2 regions of the Lactobacillus sp. W8093 genome follow, and region 1 is predicted to be linked to the other one. Evidence: predicted binding sites of a transcription regulator. Region 1 holds the regulator's gene; the other holds the start of a gene.

Region 1 (6,014 bases):
GCAACAACGTTAAATGTACCACGAATCTTGTTCAAAACTAATGTTGGTAAAGCTTCGCCTGAAACATCGTCAGCAATAATCAGTAATGATTTACCTTGTTGCACAATTTCTTGTAACAATGGCAAAATGTCTTGGATGTTGGAAATCTTTTTATCAGTAATTAAAATATATGGATTGTCAAGATCAGCTTCCATCTTGTCGTTGTCAGTTACCATATATTGAGACAGGTAGCCACGGTCAAATTGCATACCTTCAACTACTGACAATTCAGTTTCAATACCACGTGAATCTTCAATAGTAATGACACCATCATTACCAACCTTTTCCATTGCATCAGCGATTAAATCACCAACTTCTTTGGAAGCTGAAGATACAGAAGCAACTTGGGCAATTTGGTCTTTTGAAGAAACAGTGTGACTAATCTTGTGTAATTCGTTAACTACAGCCTTAGTAGCTTTTTCAATACCACGACGAACACCTACAGGGTTAGCACCAGCGGTAACATTCTTCATGCCTTCGCGAATAATTGCTTGAGTCAAAACAACAGCAGTAGTAGTACCGTCACCGGCAATATCATTAGTTTTTTGTGCTGCTTCAGCAACTAACTTAGCACCCATGTTCTCATAGTGGTCTTTTAACTCAATTGCTTTGGCAATAGTTACACCATCGTTTGTAATGTCAGGGTTGCCGTATGATTGCTCTAAAACAACGTTTCTACCCTTAGGACCAATAGTTGCCTTAACAGTGTCAGCTAATTTATCAACGCCCTTTAATAGGGAACGTCTTGCTTTTTCTGAAAATTTAATATCTTTTGCCATATTTTTATGCGCTCCTTAATTACTTAACAATTGCTAAAATATCTTTTTCATGAAGGACTAAATATTTTTCACCATCGTATTTAACATCTGTACCGGAATACTTATCGTATAAAACAACGTCGCCTTCCTTAACAGTCATAGGTATTTTACTGCCATTTTCAGCATAATTACCTTCACCGACAGCAACAACTTCACCTTCGGTTGGCTTTTGTTTAGCATTAGAAGCTAGGACGATTCCGCCTACAGTTTTTTCTTCTTCTTCTTTAACTTTTACGATCACGCGATCACCAATTGGTTGTAACACGTTTGTCCCTCCTACAATTAATTTTTGTTAATTTAATGTGCCATTAGCACTCTTGCTCATCAAGTGCTAACTTACATCTATGATAATAACCCCTTTTCCCAAAAAATGCAAGAAAAAATTAGCACTTTTTTGTTTAAAGTGCTAATTCGTTTGTTTAATAACTTTTTGGTATGATTACTATTATTTATTGTTTTTATCAGAATCAAGAAAATAAATAAGAGTTTGCAATTCAGTGGCTAAGTCAACGTTTTGAATTCTAATGCCGGAGGGAGCAGATAAACGAATAGGAGTAAAATTCATAATCCCCCTAATACCAGCTTCAACCATGTCATCAGCCGTCTTTTGCGCAGTGGCAGAAGGTACAGTTAAGATGGCAATAGAGATTTGTTGATCACTAAGTTGTTTTTTTAACTCCCCCATTTCATAAACCGGAACGCCACTCAGTATTTTCCCCGTGATCCTTTGATCAATGTCAAATGCGCAAGAGATACGGATATTATTAGTACGTTTAAAATTGTAATTCAGTAAGGCATGCCCCAAATTACCAACTCCAACTAAAGCGACATTAGTCAAAGTATCTTGATTTAAAATCTTCTTGAAAAAAGAAAGCAAGCTCTTAACATCATAGCCATAACCTCGTTTGCCTAAAGCACCGAAGTAGGAAAAGTCACGTCTAATTGAAGCACTGTCAACTTGAACTGCTTCTGACAATTCAGTCGATGACACTTTTTCTTTACCAGCTTCATTCAAAATAATTAAATAGCGGTAGTATAAAGGCAGTCTTTTAGCCGTTGCTGTGGGTATCTTGATCTTTTCCATTTAAAAGCCTCCAATTGATTAAGTATAGTATATATTTCGTTTTTGTGAATTATTCAGCAATTACTATTATTCTACCTATAAATTTATGCCATTTGCAAATGTTTTTTTCACAATCTAACGCTTTTTAGCTAAAAATAACCTATTTTGAGCAAAAATCTATACCATGTTATTTTCAGCAATGCTCTCAATAATAATAAATTTGCATAATGACAATTCTTTCTTAGCTTTGTGTCAACTAAACACAAACAGTAATTCTTTTTATACTAACCTTCAAAACTCTCACACAAGAAATCTAGTCAATATGCTAAAATAGTTTCTAGGTGAAAAATTATGATAATTGCACAAGGACACGATTTAGAAAAACAATTTGGTGCCAATACGTTATTTAAAAATGTCAATTTTTCAATTGACGCGAATGCAAGAATAGGTCTTATTGGACCTAATGGTGTTGGTAAGACAACATTACTTAAGATTATGACCGGTGAAGAAGAAGCCACGCATGGTGAATTCACTATCAAAAAAAATATCGCTGTGGGTTATATTGCTCAGGAAAATGCTTTAGGCGAAAGTAAAACTATTTGGGAAGAAATGCTCAGTGTATTTGCCCCTTTAATTAATATGAGCCAAAAAATAGCAGATTTACAAAAGAAAATGGCTGCAAGTCCCCAAAATGCAGAATTGTTAAAACAATACGACCAGTTGCAATTCGACTTTGAACAACAAGGCGGATATACCTATCAAGCTGATATTAAAAGTATTTTAAACGGGTTCAACTTCCCAGAAGCAACTTGGTCAAAAAAGATTGGCAGCCTTTCTGGAGGAGAAAAAACCAGACTGGCATTTGTGAAGCTGCTTTTGCGTAAACCACCGTTATTGTTATTGGACGAGCCGACCAATTACCTTGATTTAGACACATTAGATTGGCTCGAAAATTACCTAAAAAGCTATACTGGTGCTATCTTGGTAGTTTCCCACGACCAATATTTTTTGGATAATTTAGCGACTCAAATTTTTGAATTGCAGTTTGGCAAATTAACTGTCTTTAAAGGCAATTATTCCGCATATGTAGCAGAACGCCAACTGCGCAACCGGCAACAAGAAGAAGCTTACGAAAAGCAACAAGAAAAAATCAAAAAAGACGAGGAATTTATACAAAAAAATATCGTCAGAGCTAAAACCACTAAAAGAGCTCAAAGCCGCCGTAAACAATTAGAAAAAATGGACAGGATCACTCCCCCGAAGCACAAAAATAAAGTGCGTATTAATTTCACAAGTGAGCGACCTTCAGGCAAAGAAGTGTTAATTTTACGCAATCTAACCATTGGATATCCGGGAAAAACAATGGTACACGATATTTCCTTACAAATAAATAAAGGCGACCGCGTGGCAGTGATCGGTCAAAATGGTATCGGTAAATCAACTTTGCTCAAAACCATTATGAAAAAGTTAAAGCCTCAGAATGGTGCAATTAAATACGGAGCTGCACTAGACGTTGGCTACTATGACCAAGAATTGCAACTCCTTGATCCTACTAAAACTGTGATTGATACCGTTTGGGACAGACATAAAACGATGCCTGAACGTGATGTTCGTTCAATTTTAGCCAGCTTCTTATTTACCGCAAAAGATATTGATAAAACTGTCGGACAATTATCTGGTGGTCAAAAAGCGAGATTAACGTTAACTGTATTATCACTTGAACACAACAACTTTCTCCTAATGGATGAACCTACGAACCATTTGGATCTTGAAGCCAAGGAAGTTTTGGAAAAAGCATTGCAAGATTTTGACGGCACTTTGTTATTTGTTTCCCATGATCGTTATTTTATCAATCAATTAGCTAATAAAATTGTAGAGATTAAAAACGGCAATGCACAAGTTTATGAGGGTGATTATAATTATTATTTAAACGAGAAAACTAAGCAAAATGCTGTTTCTGCAAGTACGTCTGCTAATGAAGACACAACTGTCATTGATCCCGAAAAAAATAAAAACAAATTGTCCTATCAAGAACAAAAGCTCCGTGATTCACAAAAACGTAAATTACAAAGAGCGGTTGAGAATTCCGAAAACAAGATTGAGGAATTAGAAAAAGAGCAAAAAGATATTCAAAATCAAATGGCTGATCCTGAAATTGCTACCAACTTCGACAAATTAAGTCCTTTGCAGGAGCAGCTTACTGAAGCGCAAAAACAGCTCGCTGAGGCAAATGATGCTTGGGAAAAGGCACTGACTGAACTGGATAGCTTTGACTAAAATAATCCATATTTAGGAAACGCAACAAAAATAGGAATAAATCAGCCTTCTTGTTTACTATTTCTATATTTCAATCTACAGTAAATTACTTTGCTAACTATTAATTAATTTTTTGTTTGCAAAACTTGATAAATGTAGTGTTGCTTTAAAACCACAGTAGTTTAAACTTAAAGATAATAATTTTACTGGCTTTATAAAAATAAATTGGGAGGTGCATATGGAAAAATTACGTTTCGCTCTTTAATTATTAATTAATTAAGGAGGAATAAAAATGAAATATATAGCTGACAAAAATATCGCTATGGAACAACTTATAAATTTATACACAAGCGTTGGTTGGAGTTCCTATACACAAAATCCTCGGCAACTGCAAAAGGCAGTTGCAAATTCGCTTTTTGCTATTGGCGCTTATGATCAAAACCAGTTAGTTGGATTAATCAGAGTAGTTGGTGATGGTTTGACCATCATTTATATCCAAGATTTACTGGTTAATCCTGCTTATCAAAGACGAGGAATTGGTACGAAATTAATAAACAGAGTGCTAAAGAAATATAATTCTGTCAGACAGAAAGTTTTGTTAACAGAAAATACCGTTAAAACGCGCAAGTTTTATGAGAGTTGTAATTTTAATCCGTGTGACAAATACAACTTGATCGCTTTCTACAAAGATTTTTAAGAGATAGTAAAAAAGGCACATCCAAAAGATGTGTCTTTTTATTATTTACTTTATTGCAGCATTTCGGATGCGTAAGGTAATTCTAAAGATGGATCAGCATCCAAAGTAAGATCAGCAAATTTTCCTTCCTGATACAAATTGTATGCCGCTGCACCAATCATTGCGGCATTATCACCACAAAGCTTTAAATCAGGCAAAATGACTTTAGGTTGCAGATTTTGCGGTAAACTTGCTATTTCACTGTTCATTCTGTCCCGTAAACCATGATTAGCGGCTACACCACCACCCATAATAAAGGTTTGGGGCTGATACTGCTTAATAGCCCTAATCGTTTTAGTTGCTAAAACATCAATTACTGCGGCTTGAAAACTGGCCGCTAAGTCGTATTTATTTAGTTTTTGGTTAATTTGTTCAGCGTGATGACAAGTATTAATGAACGCACTCTTTAAACCAGAAAAAGAAAAATCATAATCTTCTTCTTTAATCATTGCACGAGGAAAATCAAAGGTATCCTGCCCTTGATGAGCCCATTCATCTATTGTTTTACCAGCTGGATAATTAACCCCTAAAACTCGACCGATTTTATCATAAGCTTCTCCTGCCGCATCATCTCTAGTATCACCAACGATTTCAAAATGTGTCTGATCTTTAAGCAAAACGATCTCAGTATGACCACCAGAAACTTGCAGTGCAAGTGCCGGATAAACTATTTCTTCTTTTAACTGCGCCGCCATAATATGACCCATAATATGATCAACGCCAATTAAAGGAATGCCTGTAGCCATTGAAGCGGCTTTTGCGGCACTGACACCGATTAAAAGTGCCCCAACTAAACCCGGACCATAGGTGACAGCAATTGCATCTATATCTTGCCATGTGGCGTTTGCCTTGCTTAAAGCCTCATTGGTAATTTGAGTAATAACTTCAATGTGATGACGACTAGCAACTTCAGGAACAACACCGCCAAAACGTTGATGACTTTTAATTTGTGTTGCAACAATCATACTCTCTACTACTCTGCCGTTTTTTACAACAGACGTTGAAGTTTCATCACATGAACTCTCAAAAGCTAAAATACGGATGTCTTTTTTATTTGTCACTTTTATTTCCTTTCTCTAATCGTCCGTCAATTTAAGCACCA
Region 2 (6,014 bases), on a different contig from region 1:
AGATGACAGTTTTCGTGAACTCGTTCCCAATGGTTTTAAAAATAAAAAAATTGCACTTCGTTCAACTGCAGAATTAAATAAGATTAAAGGTAAAACTAAATATCTGACTGTGGTGCAGCTAAACAGTTTTGATAGAGACTGGCCGTTTTTACTAAAAATTGAGCATAAACAGGCTCAAAGTAATCTTGCTTATAGTCACCTCTATAGCAACTCTAAGGCGGCTACTTATCAGCTGATATTGGGGATGAGTAAAGAAATGAAGATCTTGGGCTACTCACTGGCATTTGTATTTGGTGCAAGCCTGATTGCGATCTTGATAATAGTAGTCAAAGCTGCTAAACGAGATCAGAAATTAGTAAATGAGAGGCTGACTAAAAGAACATGGCAGAGCAAAACCGGGCTTTTGTTCTTTATTCCCGCAATATTTGGGGTCTTTGATGTTTTGTTTGGCTTGAGATTTTTCAATCAGGTTTTGCCAACAGCATATTATGAAGTTTGGCTGCCAATAGTATTAATGTTACTGGCTTATTTTGCTATTTATCTGCTAACAGTAATGTGGCATCACAAAGTTGAGTTTTAAAAATTTAGACAATGAAAAAGCACGCTAAAGAGCGTGCTTTTTTCAGCGTCTTTAATTAATGAAAGATAATGCCTAAAATTAGTCCGCAAACTTGCATTAACTGAAACCAAAATAAATTTTGCGGTGCTAAATCAAAAGTTGTGGGTACCCGGTGTTTGATATTATCTTCATCAACCCAGAAAGCCATATCCTTGGTCTGCTTCTGTCTGAATGCCTGCACGTTTTTATAGAGCTTCGGCAAAGTTACAAAAATTAATAGTTGCCAAATGGGTAAAAGACGGAATATGACGCTGATAGCAACTATAGCAAATGGTGCCAGAGTTAAAAAACTGAATAAGTTTAATGAATTTTTTACGCCAATGTATGAGGGGAGGGTATGGCGTCCGTTAGCCAGATCTTGTTTTAAGTCGCAGGTATTATCCGCCAGCATTGTCGCTGCGTTAAAGAATGCTTGGGGTAAAGCTACCCAAAAAATTAACAAGAGGTTGGCTAAATTGCCCCCAACAATAAATTGCGGCCAATCAAAGTTTAAATAGGCTAATTGCGTTACTGGTGAATTGATGTAAACGGCTAAGAACGTAATTCCCAGTCCTTCGAATAAGCCAGCAAGAATTTCGCCTAGCGGTACTCGGGAAAAGGGAACGGGGCCGTAGGTGTAAAATACAGCCACAAAAAGTCCGGGGGCGCCGATCAGCAAAATAAAAAGATTGGTTCGCACAGTTAGCCAAATTCCTAAGACTGCTGCGATTAAAAGCAGAGTAAGCATAACCGTCATTGCAGTTGTCGGTGATAAATTACGTTTGCCAATTAAATTATGTTCTTTTTGATAATCTTTGCTTTTAGCCAGACGATAGTCCTGAACGTTATTAAAACCAGTCACAAATAAAGCGATTGCGCCTTGAGCAACTAAGTATATTAAAGAATTTTGCCAATTAAAAGTATGAAAATAAAAGTAAGCAAATAGAATTCCTAATAAATAAGGCATTAAACTATTGAGCTTGGTATTAAGCCGCACCAACTCAAAAAAATCGGTTACTGTAAAGTGACTGTACTTCTTTTTAGCCTCCATTGGTTTTCCTTTCAAAATATTGTCTTTATTTATCCAAAATTAATTGCTGGTTTTTATCTTTGCCAGTTGATAACCATTATCCGTAAACAGTTTGAATTTATGCTTTAAGCCCGAGGTGACGTAGACTTTTTTCTTTTTAGTAATAAAAATTGCCTCTACGCCAGACAGATGTTCTACATAGTCATAGCCCTTTTTCAGTCCGCGATTATATACTGCAGTTGACAGTCCATCACCTGTGGTTGACCGCTTAGCAATAATTGTGACACTTAACAAGTTGTTTTGACAAGGGTAACCCGTTTGGGGATCCATTAAGTGACTATAAATTTTGTTTCCGACTTTGAGATAACGCTCATAAATGCCTGATGTTACTGCAGTAGCATTCTTTTCCGGTAAGGAGCCGATCGCATCACCCCGCGCAGCACTGGGGTCTTGAATCCCCACGGTCCAATTACTGTTATTGGTTGGGGAGTTGCCTAAAACGTAGATATTGCCGCCCAGATCAATAATGGCACTGGTGACGCCCTTTTTTTGCAAGACTTTCATGACTTCATCAGAAATAAAGCCTTTAGCCATTCCTCCTAAATCAAGCATCATCTTCTTTTTCTTTAAGAAAACGGTGCGTTTTTGGTCGTTAAAAACCACATTACGGTAATTAACTAACGGTAGCCGTTTTTTGATGGTACTTGCTTTAGGTTTATGGGCATCGGGGAAGCCTATTCGCCATAAGCTGGTAATTGGTCCAATTGTTAAGTCGAACGTACCAGCAGAAATTTTGCTGTAATGATAGGCGTCTTTACACATACGGTAAATAGTAGGGGTAACTTTGACTGGTTTAATTCCGGCATACCTGTTGATTTTGTCTATTTCACTGCCTTTTTGATTAACTGTGGTTTGAGCTGCTAATTCCTTAATTCGGTTAAAGCCGGCCTTCAGGGCTTTTTGCTGGTGTTTGTTGTAAATTTTGATGGTGCAAACTGTTCCCATTAAAAATTGGGTATCTGAAGTGGGAGTAGTGGTAACAGGTGTTTTTGTCGGGGCACTAGTTTTACTTTGAGTTGAGCAAGAAGTTAGGCTAAAACATGCTAATAATACTGCAATTACCAGCATAAACTTGTTTGGTTGCTTGGTCATATCACTTATTTCTCCTAATAAAAAAGAGCGGCTAAATGTCACTCTTTTTGTAATTAACTAATTAACTTTTTATTCTTGATAAACAATATTGTCAACCTTGATAGTTCCGCTTTCACCCTTTTGTGCGGCATTAATTAGTTGATCAGCATAAGCGATAAATGAATGAGAAGACTCTGTTGCTCCTGAAACTGCTTGAACTTTTTCGGTGTTTCCTTTAGCTTTTAAGAATTCTTCCTGTAATTTTGGAATGTATTCTTTCGGTCCAACTTTGTTAACTTTCTTCATTTGCTTTTCGTAAGCAGCATTCTTGGTCTTGGAAACACCTTTTTTGTTAATTTGGTCGTATTTAAAATCACTGACTTTGCCTTTTTTAACTACCATGGTTAACACTTGACGGTAACCGTGGCTGTAGTTCTTTTCTGCTAATTTATATGTGCCGTCTTTTAATTTTTGATTGTTATTGATGTGAATGGTAGCAGTATCGCCCTTTTGAGCTGCCTGTGTTAACTGGTTGACATAGTTCTTTAAAGTGGTGCTTGAACTGGTAGCACCGGAAACGACTTGGATAGCGCTTGAATTAGCGCCACTAGCGGCAAATGATTTTTGCAATTTAGGGATGTATTCTTTAGGACCGATTTTTGCTTGAGAATACTTCTTCATTTGTGCTTCATATTTAGCGTCTTTCGCCTTTGATTTACCATTCTTGTCTACATTATCATAGCTAGTGTCTGTAACCTTGCCATCTTTAACGGTCATAGAAACCTTTACTTTATAGCCATTGAAATAATTGTCTTCGACTAACTTGTAAACTCCATCTTGTAATTTGCCACCGGCAATCTGCTTAGGGGTTTTCTTTTTCTCAACCTGACTTTCTTTTGGCTTAGAATCGCTTGAAGAACTTTTCTTAGCCGTAGTTGAACAAGCACTAAGCAAAAGCGTAGAAAGTGCCAAAATAGCTGTGCTGGTTATAAATTTATTATTTTTCATAATATCTCCCTCAGTGATAATATCAAACCATATAACATTGTGTACACATTCACTTAATTAGATTATAAAATACAGTTTTACTTTGTGCAACTACAAAATTTAAAAACAAAAAAGTTATTTTAACAGCAAAGAAAGCGCGTAACAAAAACAAAATTATGAAAGATTGTGAAAGTAGCCACTTTACCATAAATGTAAATACTAGTATAATAAAAGACAACTAGTACATTTGCATTAAGGAGTGTTAAAAGTGGCTGAAACGAATATTGTAGTAATTGGCGGCGGTTACGGCGGTCTGTATACCACCAAGCATCTTGCCAAAAAATTAAAAAAGCGGCATGATGTTAAAATTACGCTGATTGATAAAAATCCCTATATGACCATGATGACTTCTTTACACGAAGTAGCAGCTAACCGAGTAGAAGCTAAGAGTCTTAAGTATGATCTGCAGCGTTTATTTTCACGGAGAAAAAACGTTGATGTAGTAACTGACAATATTACTAAAATTGATCAATCTGCCAAAAAAGTTATTGGCGATAACTGCACTTATCCATACGATTACGTCATTTTAGCTATTGGTTCGCAGCCTAATGACTTTAACACTCCTGGTGTTAAAGAAAACGGCTTTGTTTTAGGCAATCTTGATGATGCAGAAAAACTGCGGGATCACATTGATATGATGGTTCATTTAGGCTCTCAAGAAAGAGATCCTGAAAAAAGGGCACAATACCTCAACTTCGTCGTTGTTGGTACTGGCTTTACCGGAACCGAGATGGCTGGGGAATTAAACTCCTGGCGTGGTGATTTAGCTAAAAAATATAATTTGCAAAAAGACGACCTCAAGATAACCATGATGGAAATGGCGCCAACGGTAATGAATATGCTTGATCGCGCTGATGCTGACAAGGCGGAGAAATATCTCTTAAAGCAGGGCGTAGATATTAAAGTCAATACAGGTGTAGTGGGTGTTCATGAAAATTATATTGACCTGAAAGACGGTTCAACGTATCCAACGAGGACATTGATCTGGACTGCTGGTGTTAAGGCTGTTGCTACAGCTGAAAACTTTGGCTTTGAAACTGGTAGAGGCGGTAGAATTTTAGTTAATGAATATTCACAAATTCCAACCGATCCCCATGTTTATGTCATAGGTGATGTGGCTCTTTATGATGCTGACGGCAGCGGTCGTGGTGAACCACAGGTGGTTCAGGGAGCTGAATCTGCTGGTAAATGTGCTTTGAGGAATATTTTAAGTCAGATTAACGGCGGTGAACCCGTTAAATTTAAGGGTACCTATTCCGGCTTTATGGTTTCGCTTGGACCTAGTTGGGGTGTAGCGTCTTTAGTTAATACTTTCCATCTGAGTGGCTTTTTCGCTATCTTGATGAAAGACGTAGTGGACATGATTTACTTTATGGAAATCTATTCCGGTTACTATCTTTTCCACTATGTAATGGACGAATGGTTCAGAATTAAACGGCCTACTTTATGGCGGGGCAACCTTAATAGGTACGGCAACGTTTTATGGGCAGTACCTTTGAGAATTTATTTAGGCTTGATGTGGTTGGTTGACTGCTGGTACAAGGTACAGGGGAGTGGCTCTTGGTTCACTGACAAGCTGCAATTGCAGTTCCCGTGGCTGATTCAAGCTGCTACCAGTGGTGCTTCACAGAAGGCAGCGGCTACAACTGCCGCAAGTGGTAAAGCCGCTACAACTGCTGCCTCTGCTCTATTTTCCCTCAATTATGATTATGGTCATTCCCCAATGGCAGTTTTTGATAAAATGCCAAGTTGGGTGCAAGCAGTAACTAAAGTTCTAATCCCTAATAAAGAAGCTGCACTAGTAGCACAAAAGACTATGACGTGTTTGGAAATTGTTTTAGGAATTATGCTAGTATTAGGCTTATGCACGTGGTTTGCTGGTGGCATGAGCGCAATCTTCGTAGCTATTTTCTGCTTATCAGGGATGAACTACTGGGTCAATGTCTGGATGGTATTTGCTGCTATCGCTGTAATGAATGGTTCAGGTAGAGCATTCGGTCTTGATATGTGGTTTGTTCCGTGGCTGGAAAAGAAGCTGACTAAGCTGAGATATGGCGTCTTGAAGCCGATTTACCACGTTGATAAAAATGGAATAAAAAACTAACAATGGTAATTCTAAAAAGTCCTATGGTTTTATCTATAAGACTTTTTTAGTTTTAATTGTTAGTGAGGTAAAACATGGAATTTTTAAAGAGGCTTAAACTCGGT

What was found. Region 1 encodes Rex, which represses fermentation and respiration genes when NADH is low (regulators of the CRP and FNR family bind a similar motif). Its sites were predicted from a motif close to TTGTGAANTANTTCACAA; they were not measured.
Region 2: the regulator Rex is predicted to act here: its motif matches at 3,805-3,822, upstream of pplA (extracellular electron transfer flavoprotein PplA).

The regions. Positions count from the first base shown of each region.
Region 1 covers NZ_JACFRL010000005.1:120,398-126,411, reverse strand. Annotated here, with positions in the region: gene groL (chaperonin GroEL) at 1-818, opposite strand, end outside; gene groES (co-chaperone GroES) at 838-1,122, opposite strand; gene H3T47_RS04930 (redox-sensing transcriptional repressor Rex) at 1,303-1,941, opposite strand; gene H3T47_RS04925 (ABC-F family ATP-binding cassette domain-containing protein) at 2,272-4,197, shown strand; gene H3T47_RS04920 (GNAT family N-acetyltransferase) at 4,469-4,873, shown strand; gene tsaD (tRNA (adenosine(37)-N6)-threonylcarbamoyltransferase complex transferase subunit TsaD) at 4,924-5,973, opposite strand; gene rimI (ribosomal protein S18-alanine N-acetyltransferase) at 5,989-6,014, opposite strand, start outside.
Region 2 covers NZ_JACFRL010000001.1:139,993-146,006, reverse strand. Annotated here, with positions in the region: gene H3T47_RS00690 (hypothetical protein) at 1-580, shown strand, start outside; gene H3T47_RS00685 (UbiA family prenyltransferase) at 636-1,649, opposite strand; gene H3T47_RS00680 (FAD:protein FMN transferase) at 1,689-2,780, opposite strand; gene pplA (extracellular electron transfer flavoprotein PplA) at 2,850-3,767, opposite strand; gene H3T47_RS00670 (FAD-dependent oxidoreductase) at 4,015-5,910, shown strand; gene H3T47_RS00665 (NusG domain II-containing protein) at 5,985-6,014, shown strand, end outside.